4 regions of the Neobacillus sp. S1115 genome follow, and region 2 is predicted to be linked to each of the others. Evidence: riboswitches for the same ligand, from Rfam matches in the RefSeq annotation. Region 2 holds a riboswitch; each other region holds the start of a gene.
What was found. Region 2 has a riboswitch for glycine ahead of ACZ5B7_RS15640 (amino acid permease). Riboswitches for the same ligand answer to the same signal wherever they lie in the genome.

Region 1 (5,767 bases), 3.0 Mb from region 2:
TCGCAGCTTTAATATGCACTCGTTAGAATTCGGTGAAAATTTAAAGGCAATCGCAAGAGCAGGAGCAGGTGTCAATAATATTCCGGTCGATAGATGTACAGAGCAAGGTATTGTTGTGTTCAATACCCCTGGGGCAAATGCCAACGCTGTAAAAGAAATGGTCCTTACCTCATTAATAGCTTCTTCCCGTAACCTTTTTGCCGGTGTAGCTTGGACTAAGTCGTTAGATGGTGAAGGCGAACAAATTCCAAAGCTTGTCGAAGCAGGCAAAAAGCAATTTGTCGGAAAAGAAATTAAAGGGAAAACGTTGGGTGTTATTGGATTAGGAGCGATAGGTGCACTTGTGGCCAATGATGCGCTGGATTTAGATATGGATGTTATCGGATTTGATCCATTTATCTCTGTTGATACCGCTTGGAATTTGTCCCGCAATGTGCAGCGGGCCATGACGATTGAACAGTTATTTGCAGAATCAGACTATATCACTGTTCACGTACCGCTAACCGATGACACAAGAGGAATGTTTAACCAAGCAACCTTCAGCATCATGAAGGCTGGTGTTCATATTTTAAACTTCTCCCGTGGTGAACTTGTCAATGAAACAGACATGGCTGCCGCTCTCGAAAGCGGAAAAGTTGGAAAGTATATTACCGATTTTCCGAATGAAAATGTGATCAAAATGAAAAATACAGTTCCGATTCCACACTTAGGCGCCTCTACAATAGAATCAGAGGAAAATTGTGCGATCATGGCAGCTCGTCAGGTGAAGGAATTTTTAGAAACAGGCAATATCAAAAACTCAGTGAATTTCCCAAATACCAGCCTGCCTTATACTGGTAAGCGGCGCGTAGCAGCATTCCATCAGAATGTTCCAAATATGGTTGGACAGATTACATCTGCAGTATCCAGCTATCATTTAAACATTGCTGATATGGTCAACAGAAGCCGCGGGGGTTATGCCTATACAATTATTGACATTGATAATAAAGTAAACGGTGAAGTTATTCCAGGATTAGAGGAAAAAGTAAAACAAATTCCTGGAATGGTGACAGTTCGGATCATTTAATTAGGAAAAATTAAGTTACATCAAAATGGAGCCTGGTTTCAATACCGGCTCCATTTCTTTTACCCAATTTGATTCTATGCTGATAATTTTAATTTTTTCTCTTTTTTCCTTCTATAGGAATACAAAGCAAATAATAGAATAAACCATAGTGGTGTCAACAATAGGGCCGGACGGGTAGCGTCGGCGAACAGCATGATGATGAGAATCGCCGCAAACAAGGTCAGGACCGCATAATTAACAAATGGTGTAAATGGTGCTTTAAATTTTGACTTTGCCTGTAAGTCCGGACGAGTTTTCTTATACCTTACATGACAAATCAGAATGACGCCCCAAACCCAAATAAAACAAATGGCACTAATGGTTGTCACAATTCCAAAAGCCTGCTCCGGAATAAGCTTGCTAAGGAGCGCTCCCCCTGTCAGGACAAGAGTCGAAATCAACAACGCGTTACTTGGCACATGATTTTTATTCAGTCTAGCAAAATTGGCTGGTCCCTGGCTATTGTTGCTTAAATTATATAAAATCCGGCTTGTTGAAAACATCCCACTGTTACAAGCAGAAGCGGCAGAAGTTAAAACGACAAAATTAATAATTCCTGCGGCAATCGGTATCCCGACTAAACTAAACGTTTTGACAAACGGACTTTCAGCGGCATTCAGTTCTGTCCATGGATTAATACATAGAAGAACAATCAATGCGCCAACGTAGAAAAATAAAATCCGCAAAGGAATTTTATTAATGGCCGATGGGATATTTTTTTCCGGATTGGCTGTTTCCGCTGCCGATACACCCACTAATTCCACACCAACGAATGCGAAAACGACCATTTGGAATGAAAGCAAGAAGCCTGTCATTCCATTTGGAAAAAGGCCGCCATGTTCCCAAAGATTTTTAATAGAAACCGCCCCTGCATCTGTCTTGAATCCCATCACTAGCAAAATGATCCCAATTCCGATTAAGGCAAGAATGGTAATGACCTTTATTAAGGCAAACCAGAACTCCAATTCTCCAAAAAGCTTTACCGTTAATAGATTGAGGCCCAATAAGACGACCAAACAGACAATTGCAGGTATCCACTGTGGGATATCAAACCAATATCGTACATATACACCAACAGCAATCACATCAGCCATAGCGGTCATAATCCAGCAAAACCAATAGGTCCATCCCGTTACAAACGCAACTCGCGGTCCAAGGTAATCTTCGGCAATGTCAGTAAAAGACTGATAGCCCGCCTTAGACAGCAGGAGTTCCCCCAGCGCCCTCATCACAAAGAAACAGGCAATACCTACGATTAAATAAGCAAAGATAATGGATGGGCCAGCCAGTTGGATGGCTTTACCCGACCCCAGGAATAATCCGGTACCAATGGTGCCGCCAATTGCGATAAGTTGAACGTGCCGATTTGCTAAATTCCTCTTTAATTCTTGCTGTGCCAACCTTGACTCCCCCTTAAAATTTAAAAAACCCAATAAAAAAAGAGATTGGATGTCCTCCAATCTCTTAGGTCTAAGAATAACAAATAATACTTATTAAGCTGACAATTGTCAGCATGACAAATATATATTCAGTACTCTTCTGTCCTTTTGCCTGAGATTGTGAACCCTTCGGCGCCGCGGAATCCGCGGTCTCTCCAGAAGCTGCTCCTGCTATAGTGTGATCCATAGCAATCATAGCTTGCTAATTATTAAGTTTTTTAGATAATATTGTTGAATAATTTTTAATTTTAGTAGTATTAAATTATTTTGTCAACAACAAATGACTCTTAAATATTTTAATGACTCTCTGGAATTAATTTAAATCCCAGAGATAAGAATTTGAATTCGCTTTCATTAAGTTGTAATAGAAAGCCAAAGAACAGAAAAAGTATGTTATAATAATTGTCGAAATAAGTAGCTTTGTCTATAAAGGAACAGAATATATAAACGGGAAGGAACGTGAAAGAATGAGTAACGGAATTTTCAAAATCCCAACACCTACAAACGAGCCGGGCAATTCATATGCGCCAGGTACAAAAGAACGGGAAACATTAAAAGCAGAATTAAAACGCCAATCTGAAATGGTGATCGATATCCCTGTCATTATTAATGGCGAAAATATAAAGACGGATACAGTGAAGCAAGTGGTTATGCCACATAATCATCAACATGTTTTAGCAAACTATTCTCAAGCTGGAGAAAGAGAACTGCGTGATGCTGTTGAAGCGGCGATGGCTGCTAAAGAAGCATGGGCTAATATGGCTTGGGAACACCGTGCAGCTATTTTCTTAAAAGCTGCTGATTTAATCTCTGGACCATACCGTGATGTCATGAATGCTGCGACAATGTTAGGACAATCCAAAACAGCTGTTCAAGCTGAAATTGATTCTGCACAAGAATTAATAGACTTCTTACGCTTTGGCGTTGATTATGCAAATCAGGTTTATCAAATTCAGCCAAGCAGCATGAAGAATGTATGGAATCGTACCGATTACCGTCCATTAGATGGATTTGTTTTGGCGATTTCTCCATTTAACTTCACAGCCATTGGCGGAAACCTTCCAGCAGCGCCTGCCATGATGGGGAACGTAGTCGTGTGGAAACCTGCAACAACTTCAATTCTAGCAAACTACTACTTTATGCGTATTTTAGAAGAAGCAGGATTACCAAAAGGTGTCATCAACTTCGTGCCTTCTCGTGGTTCACAAGTATCAGAAGTGGTATTAACAGACCCTCGTATGTCTGGATTCCATTTTACTGGGTCTACAAGTACGTTCCAAACGATTTGGAAAACAGTAGGGGAAAACATTGCAAGCTATAAATCTTATCCTCGTTTAATTGGGGAAACAGGCGGTAAGGACTTCGTATTTGCTCACGAAACAGCACAAGCAGACAAAGTTGTAGCTAACCTTGTTCGTGGTGCGTTTGAATACCAAGGTCAAAAATGTTCAGCCGCTTCTCGCGCCTACATTCCAGCAAGCTTATGGGAAGAGGTAAAAGCTGGTTTAGTGGAACAAACTGCAAAGCTTAAAGTGGGAGATGTCCGCGACTTCAGAAACTTCATGGGTGCAGTTATTGATAAAGCGGCTTTTGATTCCATTACAAGCTACATCGACTATGCAGCAGCTTCTGAAGAAGCAGAGATTATTGCTGGCGGTACTTATGATGATTCTGTTGGATATTTCGTTCAACCGACCATCATTGTGACTACAAATCCAAACTTCAAAACAATGGTGGAAGAAATCTTTGGACCAGTCTTAACCATCTATGTATATGAAAATGATCAATTAGAAGAAACATTGCATGCAGTAGATACTGCTTCTATGTATGCCTTAACAGGTTCGATCTTTGCCCAAGATCGCGGGGCCATTGTTCACTTAGAAAACCGCTTATCCGGCGCAGCTGGAAACTTCTATATCAATGATAAACCAACTGGTGCGATGATTAATCAACAGCCATTTGGCGGTTCTCGTGGATCTGGTACAAACGATAAAGCAGGTTCTGTATTCAACATGATCCGCTGGACAAGTCCTCGTGTCATCAAAGAAAACTTTGCACCAACTGCAGAAGTTGCTTATCCATTTATGGATGCAGAATAATAAATAATGTAAAAAAGAGGTTGAAACCAAACGTTTCAACCTCTTTTTTTATTTTTCTAGCCGGCACCAATGCCTTTATACTCCCCATTATTAACCATTTAAAATAAAATACTTTTCTCACCGAATAAACAATTGTTTTCAATCTAGGATTCGACACCTTTTACTATTACCATATGGTAATATTTTCATATTGCTTATTACTTATATAAGCTCTTTTTTTTGTGAATCTAGAACATGGATGGACCAAATTTGAGTGAAAAGAAGGAGGCCCGTTATGAAAGACAAAATTGTAATTATTACAGGTGCAAATTCCGGGATTGGAAAAGCAGCTGCCTATAAATTTGCATCAGAAGGCTATCATGTAATTATGGCTTGCCGCAATATGGAGATTAGTACCGCCGAACAAAGAGACATAATTGAAGCCACCAAAAATACCGATGTAGATCTGATGGAACTGGATGTTTCTTCCTTTGATTCTATTCGTGCATTTTGCTCAGCTTTTAAATCCAAATACCCGCGGTTGGACATCCTCATCCACAACGCCGCCTACTTAAATCACGGTGTAAAAGAATATAAACTTAGTACCGACAATATCGAATTATCCTTCGCTACGAATACATTTGGTCCTTTTTTAATGACTCATTTATTGGCCGATCATCTTGAAAAATCACCAGACCCGAGAATACTCCATGCTTGTACGACAAACATCAAAAATTTCTTCGACCCGAAAAGGAAGATTGAATTTGACAATTTGCGTGGAGAACTGAAGGACACCCGGCCTTATAGCACTTATAAGATGTATGGTGATTCGAAAATGGCACTATTAATGCTGACCTTCAAAATGGCAGAAGAATTGAAAAACAGAGGGATTAAAGTTAATGCCCTGCAAATTAATCGTGTAAAACTTTCAAAAGAGACGATTGAAAAAATGAATTCTGTTTGGAAAGTATTTGCAAGGGTACAAAATCTTACGAATCCTCTACCATCAGGCATGGCCGATACCTATTTTCACATTTGCACATCAGATGAATTTAAGGATGTGACCGGGCAGCTTATCAACCATAAGAGAGAAATTGCTAAACCAGCAATAAGCGAAAAGGGCTTTACTCAATTGAAAAACATAT
Region 2 (5,767 bases):
GAAGGAAAAACCAACGTTTGGTGACAGCTGGTATTTACAAATAGTTGACTTCTTTTTAACCCCGAACGGAACTTATCTCTCTTGTGAGCGATTGGAGAGCCCGGCAGATGTCGGAAAGTGGGCAAATTTACTGAAAGAAGCCAATCTCCATGTACAATGGAGTGACAGTGAAATCATCGACTATTATGATTTTAGAACAAAAAAGCAATCTCCTGTCATCGTAGCGACAAAAAAAGAAACAAGACTTTCCACTTTGGAAGGGATGGAACACCTATATTCGAAAAATCAGCCGCTTATATTAGAGGCTGGCCAATCCTATACCACGGTGAATGCAGAGTTTGCCTTCCACCGACTAGGAGAGAAAACATTTCAATCTGGACAGTATTTGGCTGTACCCAACCACTGGTTTATGTATCGATTTGAAGTTTGGGAAACGAATGATTTTCTGCTCGTCTATTGCTATGGTAATATGGGGTATCGTCAGTTGGACATTCTTCCTGCCGGGACATACGGAGAGGCAGAGCTGCTAATCGAGCAGGCAGCCGGCCAGTTCTGTCACCTCGGACCGATTGTAAAGTACAACAGCCTGAAAGACCGTCCAGAATAAAAGCTTCATTTATAAGGAAGGGGGAGTCATGGTTGAAATCCAATGCCCTAAAAGGTTATCGGAAATTAAGAGATATCTATGAAAATAATCTGACAGTGGAATTGCTTTCAGAAGAGATCAAGACATGTGTGGCGGATGATGATGCAGTCGCTGTTAAAAAGGAAATGTTTGATTGCGATTTTGATATTTATGGGGTTAAACAGGGCGGAAAACTTATTGGATACGTAAAAAGAGAAGATATAAAAAAAGAAGGAAAAATAAGTGAGTTTGTTGAGGATTTTCATGCCGATAACCTTATTTCAGATTCCACTTCTTTGATTGATTTGCTGGATATTTTTCAGGAGAGAGAATTCACCTTTATCCTTGAAAAGAACAAAGTTACCAGGATCGTCACGGTGGCCGATTTGCAAAAGCAGCCAATAAGGATGTTGGCTTTTAGTTTCGTTTCACTTCTGGAAATGTATATCATTTCAGTGATTAAAGAATTTTATCCGGATGGCAGCTGGGCTGATAAGTTAACAGAATCAAGATTAACCAAAGCAAAAGAGCTTTTGGAAGAGCGGTTAGCAAAAAATGAAGCCCTGACTTTGGTGGACAATTTACAGTTATCCGATAAAGGCACGATCATTCGGAAAACGCCAAAATTAGTCGAGCTGCTAGGCTTTGAATCAAATAGTCAATGCAAGGAATTTTTCAGAAAAATTGAGGAATTACGAAACAATACAGCCCATTCCCAAGAAAAAATTTACCATGACTCAAAGGAATTTATCACTATACTTCTACAATTACAAAAGATACTAAACGTAGATTGATTGGGTTGAACTATAAGCCAGAGCAGAAGTGTTCAATGGAAAAAAACTCCTTATATTTGGGCAATCAATCTTATTTTTATAATAAGGAATTTTTCCTGAATTATATATATTCTGAATATTCGATTGACATTGTTTATTTGATAAACTAATATGAAATTAAATTCATATTAGCGGATGAATATTATGGGAGAGACTAAACGCATCGTTTAGCACCGAAGGAGCAAATTCCAAAAATCAGGTATCAATCTCTCAGGTAAAAGGACCATAATAGGACGCATCTCTGGAGAGAGCCCATGGGGCCGCCAAAGGAGTCAAACTCTCAGGTAAAAGGACAGAGAAAAGTAGGAGAACCCCTATTTTTCTCTGTCCTTTTTTGGTTGAGAGAGATGGGAATAAGTAAATAAAGGGGCTGGATATTTAAAAGAAAAAATGAAAGCGCTTTTTTATGCCGATTTATGAAACCTATTTTGGATATTAAAATTGCAAGCATCAGGAGGGGAAAATGATATGCAGGAACAAAAATTGGCTAGAGGATTAAAAAACAGGCACGTACAGCTAATCGCTATTGGCGGGGCTATCGGTACAGGTTTATTTCTCGGGGCGGGAAAGTCGATCCACTTAGCTGGACCATCGATTTTATTCGCTTATCTGATTACAGGCGTCATTTGCTTTTTAATCATGCGTTCATTAGGAGAACTGCTTTTAAGCAACTTGAACTATCATTCTTTCGTTGATTTTGTTCAAGATTATTTTGGTAATATGGCTGCCTTTATCACCGGATGGACCTACTGGTTTTGCTGGATTACGATTGCAATGGCGGATTTGACAGCAGTTGGAATTTATACTCAATATTGGTTTCCCCATGTGCCACAGTGGATGCCAGGATTAATTGCCCTCGTTTTTTTACTCATGATGAATCTTGCAACCGTAAAACTATTTGGTGAAATGGAATTCTGGTTTGCATTAATTAAAGTCATCGCCATCCTAGCACTCATTGTAATTGGTATTTTTATGATTTTTAAGGGCTTTTCTACAGATTCAGGACCATCGAGTTTTACGAATCTATGGAGCCATGATGGGATGTTCCCGAATGGCATAAATGGTTTTATCCTCTCATTCCAAATGGTCGTCTTTGCGTTCGTAGGCATTGAACTTGTAGGACTTACAGCTGGGGAAACAGAAGACCCGGAAAGAGTGATTCCAAAAGCAATCAATAATATCCCTATTCGTGTTATCATTTTCTACATTGGTGCCCTTTTAGTCATTATGAGCATCTATCCATGGAACGCAATCAAACCAGCCGAAAGTCCATTTGTCCAAGTATTCGTGGCAGTTGGTATCGCAGCAGCAGCAGGTATTGTCAATTTTGTTGTTCTCACATCTGCAGCTTCGGCATGTAATAGTGCCATCTTTAGTACAAGCCGTATGGTATACTCACTTGCAAAAAATAATAATGCACCAAAATCACTTTCTAATCTTACTGTACGTAAAGTACCCTCCAATGCATTGTTCTTCTCAACTGTTGTTATTTTAATTGGCGTTGCTTTAAACTATATAATGCCTGAAGGAGTATTTACACTGATCACTAGTGTTTCTACTGTATGTTTTATCTTTATATGGGGAATTACTGTTATTACCCATTTAAAATATCGTAAAACAAGACCGGATTTAGCGAAAGCAAACAAGTTTAAAATGCCGTTTTTCCCAATTGCCAACTATTTAATCCTTGCTTTCCTTACGTTCGTACTTATCGTACTTGCACTTGCAGAAGATACCCGTATTGCTTTATTTGTCACTCCAGTTTGGTTTATTTTGCTGATTGTGATTTATAAAATGCAAAAAACGAAAATAAATAAAGCGGATGAAGTGAATCGTGGGCCGGTAGTAGGAAATTAATCTGTACTATTGAAATTGTGTGGACTATTTATAGGAAAAAAAACACTAAACTCTTTCTTTTTCGAGTTTAGTGTTTTTTTCCTAACGCTTATTTATTGTCTGGAAATAATTACTTGTTGATAACAATATGAAAAAGAGATATATTATAATTCCTGTCGCCAATCAGGTGACTGAAATACAGTTGATAAGCTTTTAAATGATGATGTATTGGAAAAAACTTTCTGTTGCATCAAAATAACAATGATGTTATGATGTGAAAGTTGCTCTTAAACAGAGTGTTCTGGTCAATCTCAATTGGAAAAAATTGCTGATTGATAGATTGTTAGAAATGCGATATGATAGTCATTGTCGCTTCTGAAAAAGCGAAAGACAAAAGCATTGATAGTTCTTTGAAAACTAAACAAACAAAAACGTCAACAAACAATAATTATCATGTTTCTTCTATTAGATAGAAAACATGAGCCAACGTAACATTTTTGAGCTAATCAACTCAACTTTATTGGAGAGTTTGATCCTGGCTCAGGACGAACGCTGGCGGCGTGCCTAATACATGCAAGTCGAGCGAATCACTGGGGCGCAAGTCCCACTGGTTAGCGGCGGACGGGTGAGTAACACGTGGGCAACCTGCCTGTAAGACTGGGATAACTTCGGGAAACCGGAGCTAATACCGGATAATTTCTTCCCTCACATGAGGGAAGGTTGAAAGTCGGTTTCGGCTGACACTTACAGATGGGCCCGCGGCGCATTAGCTAGTTGGTGAGGTAACGGCTCACCAAGGCGACGATGCGTAGCCGACCTGAGAGGGTGATCGGCCACACTGGGACTGAGACACGGCCCAGACTCCTACGGGAGGCAGCAGTAGGGAATCTTCCACAATGGACGAAAGTCTGATGGAGCAACGCCGCGTGAGCGATGAAGGCCTTCGGGTCGTAAAGCTCTGTTGTCAGGGAAGAACAAGTATCGGAGTAACTGCCGGTACCTTGACGGTACCTGACCAGAAAGCCACGGCTAACTACGTGCCAGCAGCCGCGGTAATACGTAGGTGGCAAGCGTTGTCCGGAATTATTGGGCGTAAAGCGCGCGCAGGCGGTCCTTTAAGTCTGATGTGAAAGCCCACGGCTCAACCGTGGAGGGTCATTGGAAACTGGGGGACTTGAGTGCAGAAGAGGAAAGCGGAATTCCACGTGTAGCGGTGAAATGCGTAGAGATGTGGAGGAACACCAGTGGCGAAGGCGGCTTTCTGGTCTGTAACTGACGCTGAGGCGCGAAAGCGTGGGGAGCAAACAGGATTAGATACCCTGGTAGTCCACGCCGTAAACGATGAGTGCTAAGTGTTAGAGGGTTTCCGCCCTTTAGTGCTGCAGCTAACGCATTAAGCACTCCGCCTGGGGAGTACGGCCGCAAGGCTGAAACTCAAAGGAATTGACGGGGGCCCGCACAAGCGGTGGAGCATGTGGTTTAATTCGAAGCAACGCGAAGAACCTTACCAGGTCTTGACATCCTCTGACACTCCTAGAGATAGGAATTTCCCCTTCGGGGGACAGAGTGACAGGTGGTGCATGGTTGTCGTCAGCTCGTGTCGTGAGATGTTGGGTTAAGTCCCGCAACGAGCGCAACCCTTGATCTTAGTTGCCAGCATTTAGTTGGGCACTCTAAGGTGACTGCCGGTGACAAACCGGAGGAAGGTGGGGATGACGTCAAATCATCATGCCCCTTATGACCTGGGCTACACACGTGCTACAATGGATGGTACAAAGGGCAGCGAAGCCGCGAGGTGGAGCCAATCCCATAAAACCATTCTCAGTTCGGATTGCAGGCTGCAACTCGCCTGCATGAAGCCGGAATCGCTAGTAATCGCGGATCAGCATGCCGCGGTGAATACGTTCCCGGGCCTTGTACACACCGCCCGTCACACCACGAGAGTTTGTAACACCCGAAGTCGGTGGGGTAACCGCAAGGAGCCAGCCGCCTAAGGTGGGACAGATGATTGGGGTGAAGTCGTAACAAGGTAGCCGTATCGGAAGGTGCGGCTGGTTCACCTCCTTTCTAAGGATATAAGCTGGACATATGAGCCAGACAATACATGTTTGTTTGACTGTTTCTTGTTTGTTTAGTTTTGAGAGAACAATCTCTCAAAACTTTCGTTCTTTGAAAACTAGATAATCGTAAAAGAAGAAGTAACCAAGTAAGAACCAAGTAATCGCCATTTTAGTTTTTCTCTCTTATTTTTAAGAGTAAAAACCTTTTAGGTTAAGTTAGAAAGGGCGCACGGTGAATGCCTTGGCACTAGGAGCCGATGAAGGACGGGACTAACACCGATATGCTTCGGGGAGCTGTAAGTAAGCGCCGATCCGGAGATTTCCGAATGGGGAAACCCACTGTTCGTAATGGAGCAGTATCTTTACCTGAATACATAGGGTATTGAAGGCAGACCCGGGGAACTGAAACATCT
Region 3 (5,767 bases), 1.4 Mb from region 2:
ATAATGAGCCTTTTGTAAATTGGCTGTTGCGATTTCGCGGACACCTTTTTTTCCAAGGGCAGTCATCGCAACAGATGCAGCAAGGGCATTTAAGGCCTGGTTGGAGCAAATATTAGAAGTCGCCTTATCGCGGCGGATATGCTGCTCACGTGCCTGCAGTGTTAAAACAAAACCGCGGCGGCCTTGGTCATCTGTTGTCTGGCCGACAAGACGTCCGGGAACTTTACGCATTAGCTTTGTCGTAACCGCAAAATAGCCACAGTGCGGACCTCCAAAGGCAGTCGGGATTCCGAATGGCTGGGCATCGCCGACAACAATATCTGCACCAAATTTTCCTGGAGGTGTCAAAATTCCAAGTGATAATGGATTGCTGGAAACAACAAACATTGCTTTATTTTCGTGAATAATCTCTTCAAGCTCTTTTAATGGTTCAATTCGACCTAAAAAGTTTGGATATTGAACGACAACCGCGGCTACGTCAGCATTTAGCAATCCTTTTAGGGCGTCAACATCAGTAATGCCATCCTTCACAGGAACCTCAATCACATCAAGGTATTGACCCTTTGCGTAAGTTTCCAGAACCTCACGGGATTCAGGGTGAACAGCACCGGAAACCAGGATGGTTTTCCGTTTAGTGTGACCAGCACTTAGCATTGCTGCTTCAGCAAGTGCGGTACCGCCGTCATACATCGAGGAGTTAGCCACATCCATTCCTGTTAATTCACAAATCATTGTTTGGAATTCAAAAATCGCCTGCAGTTCCCCTTGGGAGATCTCCGGTTGGTAAGGTGTATAGGCTGTGTAGAACTCTGATCTTGAGATGACATGGTCAACGATAACCGGCATATAGTGGTCATAAACTCCGGCACCTAAGAAAGACACATTCGATTTTAAATCAGCATTCCGGCTTGCTAACTGAAAAAGTTCTTTCATCAAAGCTGTTTCTGATTTTGCCGGTTTAATATTGTATTCACCTTTAAATCGTACTTTTTCAGGAATATCACTGAATAGTTCATCGACAGTGGAAACGCCAATTGTCTCCAGCATTGCCTGCTTATCTTGTTCAGTCATGGGTAAATAGCGATGTTTCATAAACCTTGCTCCCTTCTGCTATTTCTTTTCTCTTTTATAAAAAGGTGTAGGAACCACTTTCGCTTTTAAACGTTTGCCGCGAATTTCAACTTCCACTTCGGTATCGAGTCCTGCATGTTCGGAAGAAATGAGGGCAAGACCGATGTTTTTCTTTAAGGTTGGGGACTGTGTACCGGTGGTAACTTCACCAATTAGCGCTTCCCCTTTGTAAACTGGATAGCCGTGTCGCGGAATTCCCCGGTCAACCATCTCAACCCCAACAAGCTTCCGGGACAAACCTGCTTCCTTTTGTTTCACGAGAGCTTCTTTTCCAATAAAATCAGCCTCTTTATTCAATTTCACTGCAAAGCCAATTCCTGCCTCAAGCGGGGAAATTTCCGGTGATAATTCCTGGCCGTAAAGCGCTAAGTTTGCTTCAAAACGAAGTGTGTCGCGTGCACCGAGGCCGCAAGGAATAACTCCCTCGTCTTTTCCGGCTTCCAGAATGGCAGTCCAGAGTTCGATAACATCACCGGCATCACAATATACTTCAAAGCCGTCTTCCCCTGTATAACCAGTTCTAGATACAAGTGCTTTTTTCCCATTTAAAACAACTTCCTGCTGGAATTTGAAAAAGCCGATTTGACTTAAATCCGTCTCTGAAGCAAGCTTCTGTAATACCTTTTCAGCAAGAGGGCCTTGAAGCGCAAGCTGTGCCATTGTTTCAGACAAATTTTCGATTGTTACATCGCCTTCAAGATGCTTCTCCAGCCAGTTGTAGTCCTTTTCAATATTCGATGCGTTGACAACAAGCAAATAATGATTGTCTTCAACCTTGTAAACAAGCAGGTCGTCAATAGTTCCGCCGTTTTCATAGCACATCGCAGTATATTGTGCCCCGCCGTCTTTCACTTTTGAGATGTCATTTGTCATCAATTTTTGTAAATAGTTAAGGCTGTCTGGGCCCTTTACCTCAACTTCGCCCATATGGGATACATCGAATAAACCGGCTTTCGTGCGGACAGCTTCATGCTCATCCTTGATGCTTGAAAACTGGACAGGCAACTCCCAGCCCCCAAAATCGATGGTTTTTCCGCCGTATTCCTTGTAAACTTCAAACAGCGGAGTGCGTTTTAATTCCGTCATCATAAATCCCCCTTCATTTACTACATGTTCATTATTTGTAAAAATGAATTATTGCCAATTAACAAAAATAGGAAAACTCCTTGCCGTTTTCCTAAAAACAACAAAAAGGTGCAAAAAAGGACAGAAACCTCCCTTTACCAATAAAGAAGGTCTCTGTCCTTGCACCTGAAAGTTTACCTAAATCGGCTGTCCCCTTTGGTGGCTGGAATCATCCAGCACTCTCCAGAGCTGCGTCCAACAAGAGTTCTTTTGCCTGAGAGATTCACATAAGCTGCTTGCTCCTTCGGCGCTACAAAAAGTAGTCTCTCCCCTTGTTTTCATTCGCACTTATAATATTTTTTTCCAATTTGGTCATACTAATTATACTTAAAAAATAGATTACCTTATTTAAATATTTGAAACTTTCAAAGCTATTATCATCCTACCATTAAAACAACATATCGGGCAATAACAATTTATCGGAAAAAGGAGCTGAAACGGATGAATGTCGAAATGGAATTTGATTCCTCCTGGCAGGATGATTTTTTACATAAAATTGATCATGATGGACCTTGGGGGAATTGGGAGCTTTTTAAATTGGCTATCGATATTGAAAAACACTTGGTGGTCCCGGAATTCGAAGGCCTGCAGGCCCCAAAGCATCTGCCAAATTTGACGCCTCTCCCTCATCAGCTTGAAACAGCCAAGCAGGTGGTTGAAAACATGAACGGAAAGGCCATCCTTGCGGATGAAGTGGGTCTCGGAAAGACTATCGAGGCGGGGTTAATTTTAAAAGAATACATGATTCGCGGATTAGTGAAAAAAGTGTTAATTCTTGTTCCCGCCTCCTTAGTCACCCAGTGGGCACAGGAATTAAATAGCAAATTTTATATACCGGCTGTCACTCAAAGAAAAAGTTATGTTTGGGAACAATGTGATGTCGTTGTTTCCTCCATCGATACGGCGAAACGAAATCCGCATCGGGAGATCATTTACAAGCAAGACTATGACCTCATCATTATCGATGAAGCCCATAAATTAAAAAATAATAAAACCAAAAACTACGAATTTGTTCAAAACTTAAAAAAGAAGTTTTGTTTATTGCTGACGGCAACACCTATTCAAAACAGGATTGAAGAGATTTTTAACCTCGTATCCCTATTAAAGCCTGGTCACTTAGGGAATGAAACTGTCTTTTACGAAAAATATAAACGTGATTCCCGTTCCTTAAATGATGACCAGCATCTAAAAGAGCTAGTCAATAAAGTCATGATCCGCAACCGCCGTGCCGATACAGGAATCGAATGGACGAAACGGCATGTGGAGACGATTCCGATTGAATTTACAAAATCGGAACGCGACCTGTATGACTCCATCTTAGAGCTTAAAAATGAGGGAGACTGGGTTCAAACGAGCAGTTTTTCTGTGATGACTTTGCAGCGTGAAGCATGCTCAAGCCGCGAGGCCGTTTTCTATACCTTAAAAAACATGCTTCTTAAAAAGGAAAACCCAACGCAGGCCTATCAAGAACAAATCAACTTTTTAATTAAAAAGGTAGAGACCGTTGAGCAAAATTCCAAGGCAGTAAAAGCCCTTGAATTAATTCAGAAAATAAATGATAAAGTGATTATTTTTACGGAATACCGGGCTACCCAATTATATTTACAGTGGTACTTAAAGCAGCACGGAATTTCCTCCGTTCCTTTCCGCGGCGGTTTCAAGCGCGGGAAAAAGGACTGGATGCGCGAGTTATTCCAAAAGCATGCCCAGGTGCTGATTGCCACTGAAGCGGGCGGGGAAGGGATTAACCTGCAATTTTGCAACCACATTATCAATTTTGATCTGCCGTGGAACCCGATGAGACTAGAGCAGCGCATAGGAAGGATTCACCGCCTCGGTCAGGAAAAAGATGTCATGATTTATAATTTTGCCATCAAAGATACGGTGGAAGAGCATATTTTAAAGCTTTTATACGAAAAGATTGATTTATTTGAAAGAGTCATCGGAGAACTTGATGATATTCTAACAAAACTAGAATTCGGAAATATTGAAGATCATATAATGGATATCTTTGGCGACTCCTGCTCAGAAGGGGAAATGCGGATTAAAATGGAGAATTTATCTTCAATGATTGAATTTGCACAAAATATGAAAAAAGGAGAATCACATGCAGCAGCAGGAAATTCATAAGTTTCTTTTAAATTATTTTATGGCAAATGAATGTCCCATTGTCACTAATCACCCTGGATACTTAGATGTCCAACTAACAATTGAAATGGATAAGGAACTAATGAATCGGCCCTTTTACTGGCATTATTTAGAGAAAACTGGCGGAATACCAAATCCAATGAGATTGACCCTTATCACCAACCAAAAAGCAGCACCTGAAAATCTCAAAGGGGAAACCATCCATTTTGGTTCGCCCCGCCTGCATCAAATTTTTGAGTCTACAAAAAATTTAGCAAGATATATAAGGCTTTATGAAAATCACGGCAACTCTGCCGTCCAGACTCCCTTGCTGCCATGGCTGTGCATGAATGTAAAAATCTCCTATCAATGTGACCGTAAACGCGATATCTTTAAATCAATCGGCCTTCAGCTTATTAACGGGAAAATGGTGGAGGATTTTCATAATTACCTGCTTAAAATTTCGTTAACGCCGAAAATCCCTGATTACTCGTTTACATTATCACCACTGGTTAAACCAAAAAGTGGAATGGTTCGAATTGAAAATTATTTAAAATCAGTAATTGAAAATGATGACCATACCTGGGCCGATGAAGCAAAGATACGCTGGGAGAAGGATTTAGAACTGCTGAATCATTTTTATGAGGACATTGAAGATGAAAACGAAAGCTATGAGACAGAAAAACAGGCTCTCAAGGATCAATATGAGCCGCGAATTCACATTTCCTTTATCAATGGCGGGCTGTTTTACTTAACAGAAAAAGCAATATAAAAAGAAACCCCCCAAGCCGTGAAATTATGCTTGGGGGTTACTTTTTAAAGTCCACTGTCTTTCATTTTCCGTCTCTTAACCTCTGAATACACAATATAGGGAAGGATGCCAAACCAGCGATACCAGAAGGATGCTTTGGTCTGTTTTCGCTCGAGGCGCTGACGTTTTCGTTCGTCTTTCGGCTGGTCCGCATATTTGACAATTGTTTGCGTCATATATTTTACATAATCATTCGTTTTCATGTACACACCTGCCTTTAACTTACATTACAAGTATGTCCAAGGTTTATCCTTTCAAATCAATAAGTAATCCATTTCATTAGCTTTTTTGACCTCGTGTCAAAATATCCTTTCCCGTTTACCAATTCTCCCGACTGAAGCCGGAGTGTAAAGGAAACTCTTTGGACATATCCTGACGGGGGATCGGCGAGAAAATCCATATTCCCCTTCTGAAACCCAAACGTTCCTTTAGACGGGATTGTTCCTGACACCTGAGCCTGAGTTTCAAATTTCTTTACCGATGACAAGAAATAATACTCTTCCTGCAAAATAACGGCTGATTCGTGCGCTAGCTTTCTCTCCGACAGAAGCTTCTCCACCTCCATTGAAAAAA
Region 4 (5,767 bases), 2.7 Mb from region 2:
GCGAAGAAATTCATCAGCGCTGGCCGGGTGTAACCGTCCCTGAAAACTTTAACGCAATCTATGAAAAAAACTCTGGCGTCTTATTCAGTGAAAATTGCATTCGCGCCTATCGCGAGCTAGCAGAAGCAAATGGTGCAAAAGTGTTAACACATACAAGGGTTGAGGATTTTGAGATTTCCGAGGACTCTGTCAAAATCCAAACTGAATTTGGTTCCTTTACCGGCAGTAAGTTGATTTTGAGCATGGGGGCTTGGAACAGCAAACTTCTATCAAAATTAAATATTGATATTCCGTTACAGCCTTACCGCCAAGTTGTTGGGTTCTTCGAATGCGAAGAATCACAGTATAGCAATACACATGGTTTCCCGGCCTTCATGGTTGAAGTACCGACAGGCATCTATTACGGGTTCCCAAGCTTCAGCGGCTGCGGTTTGAAAATAGGATACCATACATTCGGTCAAAAAATCGACCCGGATACAATTAATCGTGAATTTGGTATCTATACGGAGGATGAAGGAAATATTCGCAGATTCCTAGAAGAATACATGCCGGGTGCTACTGGAACGCTTAAAAGAGGGGCAGTTTGCATGTACACAAAAACACCTGATGAGCATTTTGTGATTGATTTGCATCCGCAGTACTCCAATGTGGCAATCGCAGCAGGCTTCTCCGGCCATGGATTTAAATTCTCAAGTGTTGTTGGTGAAACGCTAAGCCAACTAGTGACAACTGGCAAAACCGAACATGATATTTCTCTTTTCTCTATCAATCGCCCTGCTTTAAAACAGAAAGCAAAGATCTAATAGATTATTAAATTGCCATTATCCTAGAACGATTAAAAAAATAATAAATTTAGAGGTGCAAAAATGAGCGAAAAAACATTAACCCAAAGCCAATTAACTTATTTAGATGCAAAACCGGGCATTCAATTAATTAAAGCAGGAACCTATAAATTAAATGAATTAAGCGTATTGCGGGGAACACCTGAGTTAAAGGGGCAAATCCTTGATGTGCCGATTACAGATAAAAAACAAGTATTAACAATGGGTTACTATGCACTCCAGCCTTCGGTTGATTATTCTGCAGAATTTACGTTTATCGAAATTAAAGTTGTGACCAAAGGTAAAATGGTTGTCCGCGATGTAGAAGGAAATAAATATGTGGCAGAAGTAGGGGACGTATTAGTCTTCTCCCCTAATACAACGGTTATTTTCGATGGTGAAAGTGATGGCGAAGTGGTTTACTTCAAAAATGTAGAAGCAAATCCTTCTTATTTGTGATAACCAACCTTATCAAAAAAGGCATTGACAATTACAAACAGAATGATTATTCTGAAAATAATAAAATTGAATAGAGCGGATGATTGTTGTGGGAGAGTGTATTATCTACATCTACCACCGAAGGAGCAAGTTCCAAAAAAACCCTTGGAACCAATCTCTCAGGTAAAAGAACCATAACAGGACGCACCTCTGGAGAGCGTATTTGAAAATGCCACCAAAGGAGAATGCTCCATAAAGATTGGAGTTTAACTCTCAGGTAAAAGGACAGAGAAGGGATGATTCTACACCCCTTTTCTGTCCTTTTTTGTTTTTTTTAAAAGCAATATGGAGAAATTGGAGGAATAATCAATGAGTTTACAACAAAACGATTCAACAATTTTTGAGGCGATTGAAAGTGAGAAAAACCGCCAGCTTCATACGTTGGAATTAATAGCATCAGAAAACTTTGTCAGCCCGGATGTTTTGGAAGCAATGGGAAGCGTGATGACGAATAAGTATGCCGAGGGTTATCCCGGTAAGCGCTATTATGGCGGCTGTGAATTTGTGGATGTCGCAGAACAGGCAGCGATTGAACGGCTGACCAAATTATTCGGCGCCAAATTTGCCAATGTCCAGCCTCACTCCGGTGCACAGGCCAATACTGCTGTATTTTTCGCCCTGCTTCAACCAGGCGATAAGATTATGGGGATGAATTTATCGCATGGCGGCCATTTAACTCACGGCAGCCCGGTAGCAATGTCAGGAAAATGGTTCGATGTCGTTTCTTATGGGGTAAGAGAAGACAATCACCTGATTGATTACGATGAGCTGGAAGAAGTTGCGAAAAGAGATCAACCAAAATTAATTATCGCCGGTACAAGCGCCTATCCGAGAGTTATTGATTTTGCGAGATTTAGAGAAATCGCCGATCAGGTTGGCGCAAAACTGATGGTTGATATGGCACATATTGCTGGACTTGTGGCTGCAGGTCTCCATCCTTCTCCGGTTCCATATGCGGATGTTGTGACCAGCACCACTCATAAAACATTGCGCGGCCCACGAGGCGGAGTGATTTTAACAAACGATGAAGAAATAATCAAACAAATAAATAAAGCTGTTTTTCCAGGAATTCAGGGCGGGCCGCTCATGCATATCATTGCCGCTAAGGCAGTTGCTTTCAATGAAGCATTGCAGCCAAGCTTTAAGGAATATGCCAAACAAATTATTGAAAATTCAGCTGCACTGGGAGAGGCATTAAAGCAGGAAGGGGCAGCGCTTGTATCCGGCGGGACTGATAATCATATTGTGCTCCTCGATGTGCGTCCATGGGATTTAACAGGAAAAGAAGCAGAGAAATTGCTTGAAGAAGTCGGGATTACAGTTAACAAAAACACCATTCCATACGACCCGCAAAGCCCGTTTGTGACAAGCGGAATCCGCATGGGAACAGCCGCGTTAACCACACGTGGAATGAAACAAGAGGAAATGGTGCAAATCGCAAAAGTGATCGCAGCCGTTCTTAAGAGCAAAGGGGATTTAACCGTGATCGAGCAGGGAAGAAAGACGACAAAAGCAATTTGCGGGAGATTTCCATTATTTCAACAGCCAATCACTGTGTAAGAAAGGGGTAACTTAATGGAGTATCAAAGCTGTTTTGACATCATCGGCCCGATTATGGTTGGGCCATCGAGTTCTCATACCGCCGGTGTTGTATCAATTGGGAAATTTGTTTATGAGCTGCTTGGAGGATCCCCGCAAAGGGCGGATATTACTTTCTATGATTCGTTCTCCGAAACATACCAGGGACACGGAACAGATAAAGCGCTTCTTGGCGGCCTGCTTGGGATGAATACAGATGATACCAGAATTAGATATGCGGTTGAATTAACCAAACGATACGGGCTTCACTATGAATTTAAATTTGAAGATCGCTGTCCTTATTACGATCATCCCAATACAACTGTTATTAGGGCAAGACGTGCGGGCCAGTTTGTTAAAGTAGGCGGTGTATCATTAGGCGGCGGTTTATCAAAAATCTTTATGATTGATGATGAAATAGTTGATATTCGATTAAGCACAAGTGATGATTTTTCAGAAATTGCAGCAAAATTTCGTTCCAATCCTTTTCATGAAGCGATCTTGGAGGGTGTATGATGGATTTTCGGTCAATGAACGAGCTTATTGAACTTTGTAACCGCGAACGGAAAACAGTTGGCGAAATGATGCTGATGGTGGAAATGGAAAAGTCCGGCCGTGACAAAGAGACGATCATCGATATGATGGCAGAGCGGTTAATTAAAATGAAGCAAGCAGTGGAGACCGGTGTAGAAGATGCTTCCCCGGCACCAAGCGGTATTTCCGGCGGTGATGCCGTCAAGATGAGCGAATATGTAAATAACGGGAAGGGCTTGTCAGGTCCATATATTAACGATGCAATGACGTTCTCGATGGCAACATCTGAAAGCAATGCACGGATGGGCGTGATTGTGGCGACGCCAACGGCCGGGGCAGCCGGTATTTTACCGGGGGTTTTATTTTCACTGCGAAAGAATGACGACACCTCCTATCGAGATTTAGTCATGGGTTTGTTTACCGCAAGTGCACTCGGATATGTGATTGCCAACCGCTCCTTTATCTCTGGAGCGGCAGGAGGATGCCAAGCGGAGGTTGGTTCGGCCACCGCAATGGCGGCCGGCGCAATTGTTGAATTAAAGGGCGGGACACCAGAGCAGGTCGTCAACGCCACCGCGATCGCGATGAAATCCCTTTTAGGGCTAGTTTGTGACCCGGTTGCCGGTCTCGTGGAAGTTCCTTGCATTAAGCGGAACGTGATCGGCACTTCGATTGCCTTTTCAGCAGCCGACCTGTCGCTTGCCGGAATTGAAAGCAGGATCCCATGTGATGAAATCATTGAGGCAATGTACAAAATAGGCAAGGAAATGCCGCGAACACTAAGGGAAACGGCACTCGGCGGCCTAGCCATGACGGACACGGGAATAAAATTAAAAGATCGGTTACTTTGCAGAAACACTTAAGACGGAGGGGCTCAGATGAGTACAGATACAGTATTAAAGCGGACACCGCTTTTTGAAACTTATAAAAAGTACGGCGCAAAGGTCATTGATTTTGGAGGCTGGGAGCTTCCGGTTCAATTTTCCGGAATTTTAGAAGAACATGAGGCAGTCCGTAACGAAGCAGGCCTGTTCGATGTTTCACATATGGGTGAGGTCCTTGTAGAAGGAAAAGATGCTGAGAGCTATATTAATTACCTCGTAACAAACGATGTAACCAAGCTTCAGATCAACCAGGCACAGTATACGGCCATGTGTTACCCGGACGGCGGAACAGTCGATGATTTACTAGTTTACAAGTTAGCGAGTGAAAAGTATCTGCTTGTGATTAATGCGGCAAATATTGAAAAAGATTACGAGTGGATGAAACAGCAGGCACAAGGGAATGTAGCCTTAACAAATATTTCTTCTGACACTGCCCAGCTTGCCATTCAAGGTCCAAAAGCCGAAAAAATTTTACAAAAAGTAACCGATACAAATTTAGCGGAAATTGGCTTTTTCCATATTGCTGATCATGTCACGGTTTCCGGGATCTCTGGTGTACTAGTCTCACGCACCGGCTATACGGGAGAGGACGGATTTGAGCTTTATTTAGCGGCAGACAAAGTGGAAGCGCTTTGGGAGAGGCTGTTAGATGCAGGAACAGAAGATGGCTTAAAGCCTTGCGGACTTGGGGCCCGGGATACACTTCGCTTTGAAGCCCGCTTGGCACTATATGGTCAAGAGCTTTCCAGCGACATCGGACCTTTGGAAGCAGGCATTGGGTTTGCCGTAAAAACAAACAAAGAATCAGCATTTTTAGGTAAGGAAGTACTCGTTAAGCAAAAAGAAGAAGGTTTAAAACGAAAAATAGTCGGAATCGAAGTGACAGGGAGAGGGATCCCGCGGCATGGCTATAAAGTATTTTCTGAAGGCGGAGAGGAAATCGGCTTCATTACATCGGGAACCCATTCCCCGACATTGAAGAAAAGTTTAGGCCTTGCCCTTTTAAGTGCAGAATTTGCAGCAGTTGGAACTCAGGTTAAGGTAGAAATTCGCAATAAGCAAATTGAGGCAGTTGTTGTGAAAACACCTTTTTATAAAAAGAGTTAGGTTCATTTTTTCCGAGATTGATTGGTTTTACAGGAATGACTAAATTTTGAAAACTAGGGTGGAAGGAAGGGTTCATATGACAAACGCAACAGCAAACCTTTTATATAGCAAGGAGCATGAGTGGGTATTATTATTGGGTGAAAATCGGGTGCGAATCGGAATCTCTGATTATGCACAGCACCAGTTGGGGGATATCGTTTTCGTTGAGAATCCAGCAGAAGGCGATGAATTAACGGCTAACGAAACAATCGGGACAATTGAGTCGGTTAAAGCAGTTTCTGATATTTACTCACCTGTATCCGGTACCGTTGTAAGTGTCAATGAGGAACTGGAAAGCGCTCCTGA

Region 1: another riboswitch for glycine. It lies ahead of ACZ5B7_RS30075 (amino acid permease); the one in region 2 lies ahead of ACZ5B7_RS15640 (amino acid permease).
Region 3: another riboswitch for glycine. It lies ahead of gcvT (glycine cleavage system aminomethyltransferase GcvT); the one in region 2 lies ahead of ACZ5B7_RS15640 (amino acid permease).
Region 4: another riboswitch for glycine. It lies ahead of glyA (serine hydroxymethyltransferase); the one in region 2 lies ahead of ACZ5B7_RS15640 (amino acid permease).

What each region holds. Positions count from the first base shown of each region.
Region 1 is NZ_AP038275.1:6,200,235-6,206,001, forward strand. It holds gene ACZ5B7_RS30070 (phosphoglycerate dehydrogenase) at 1-1,066, shown strand, start outside; gene ACZ5B7_RS30075 (amino acid permease) at 1,141-2,505, opposite strand; glycine riboswitch at 2,635-2,713, opposite strand; gene pruA (L-glutamate gamma-semialdehyde dehydrogenase) at 3,012-4,643, shown strand; gene ACZ5B7_RS30085 (SDR family NAD(P)-dependent oxidoreductase) at 4,918-5,767, shown strand, end outside.
Region 2 is NZ_AP038275.1:3,214,957-3,220,723, reverse strand. It holds gene ACZ5B7_RS15650 (methyltransferase domain-containing protein) at 1-607, shown strand, start outside; gene ACZ5B7_RS15645 (hypothetical protein) at 640-1,419, shown strand; glycine riboswitch at 1,594-1,694, shown strand; glycine riboswitch at 1,697-1,757, shown strand; gene ACZ5B7_RS15640 (amino acid permease) at 1,927-3,315, shown strand; rRNA gene ACZ5B7_RS15635 (16S ribosomal RNA) at 3,812-5,361, shown strand; rRNA gene ACZ5B7_RS15630 (23S ribosomal RNA) at 5,564-5,767, shown strand, end outside.
Region 3 is NZ_AP038275.1:4,611,890-4,617,656, forward strand. It holds gene gcvPA (aminomethyl-transferring glycine dehydrogenase subunit GcvPA) at 1-1,092, opposite strand, end outside; gene gcvT (glycine cleavage system aminomethyltransferase GcvT) at 1,111-2,217, opposite strand; glycine riboswitch at 2,369-2,445, opposite strand; glycine riboswitch at 2,449-2,538, opposite strand; gene ACZ5B7_RS22535 (DEAD/DEAH box helicase) at 2,698-4,386, shown strand; gene ACZ5B7_RS22540 (YqhG family protein) at 4,364-5,155, shown strand; gene ACZ5B7_RS22545 (YqzE family protein) at 5,200-5,397, opposite strand; gene comGG (competence type IV pilus minor pilin ComGG) at 5,454-5,767, opposite strand, start outside.
Region 4 is NZ_AP038275.1:539,081-544,847, forward strand. It holds gene solA (N-methyl-L-tryptophan oxidase) at 1-803, shown strand, start outside; gene ACZ5B7_RS02665 (hypothetical protein) at 867-1,280, shown strand; glycine riboswitch at 1,360-1,464, shown strand; glycine riboswitch at 1,468-1,550, shown strand; gene glyA (serine hydroxymethyltransferase) at 1,629-2,879, shown strand; gene ACZ5B7_RS02675 (serine dehydratase beta chain) at 2,895-3,413, shown strand; gene sdaAA (L-serine ammonia-lyase, iron-sulfur-dependent, subunit alpha) at 3,413-4,294, shown strand; gene gcvT (glycine cleavage system aminomethyltransferase GcvT) at 4,310-5,422, shown strand; gene gcvH (glycine cleavage system protein GcvH) at 5,499-5,767, shown strand, end outside.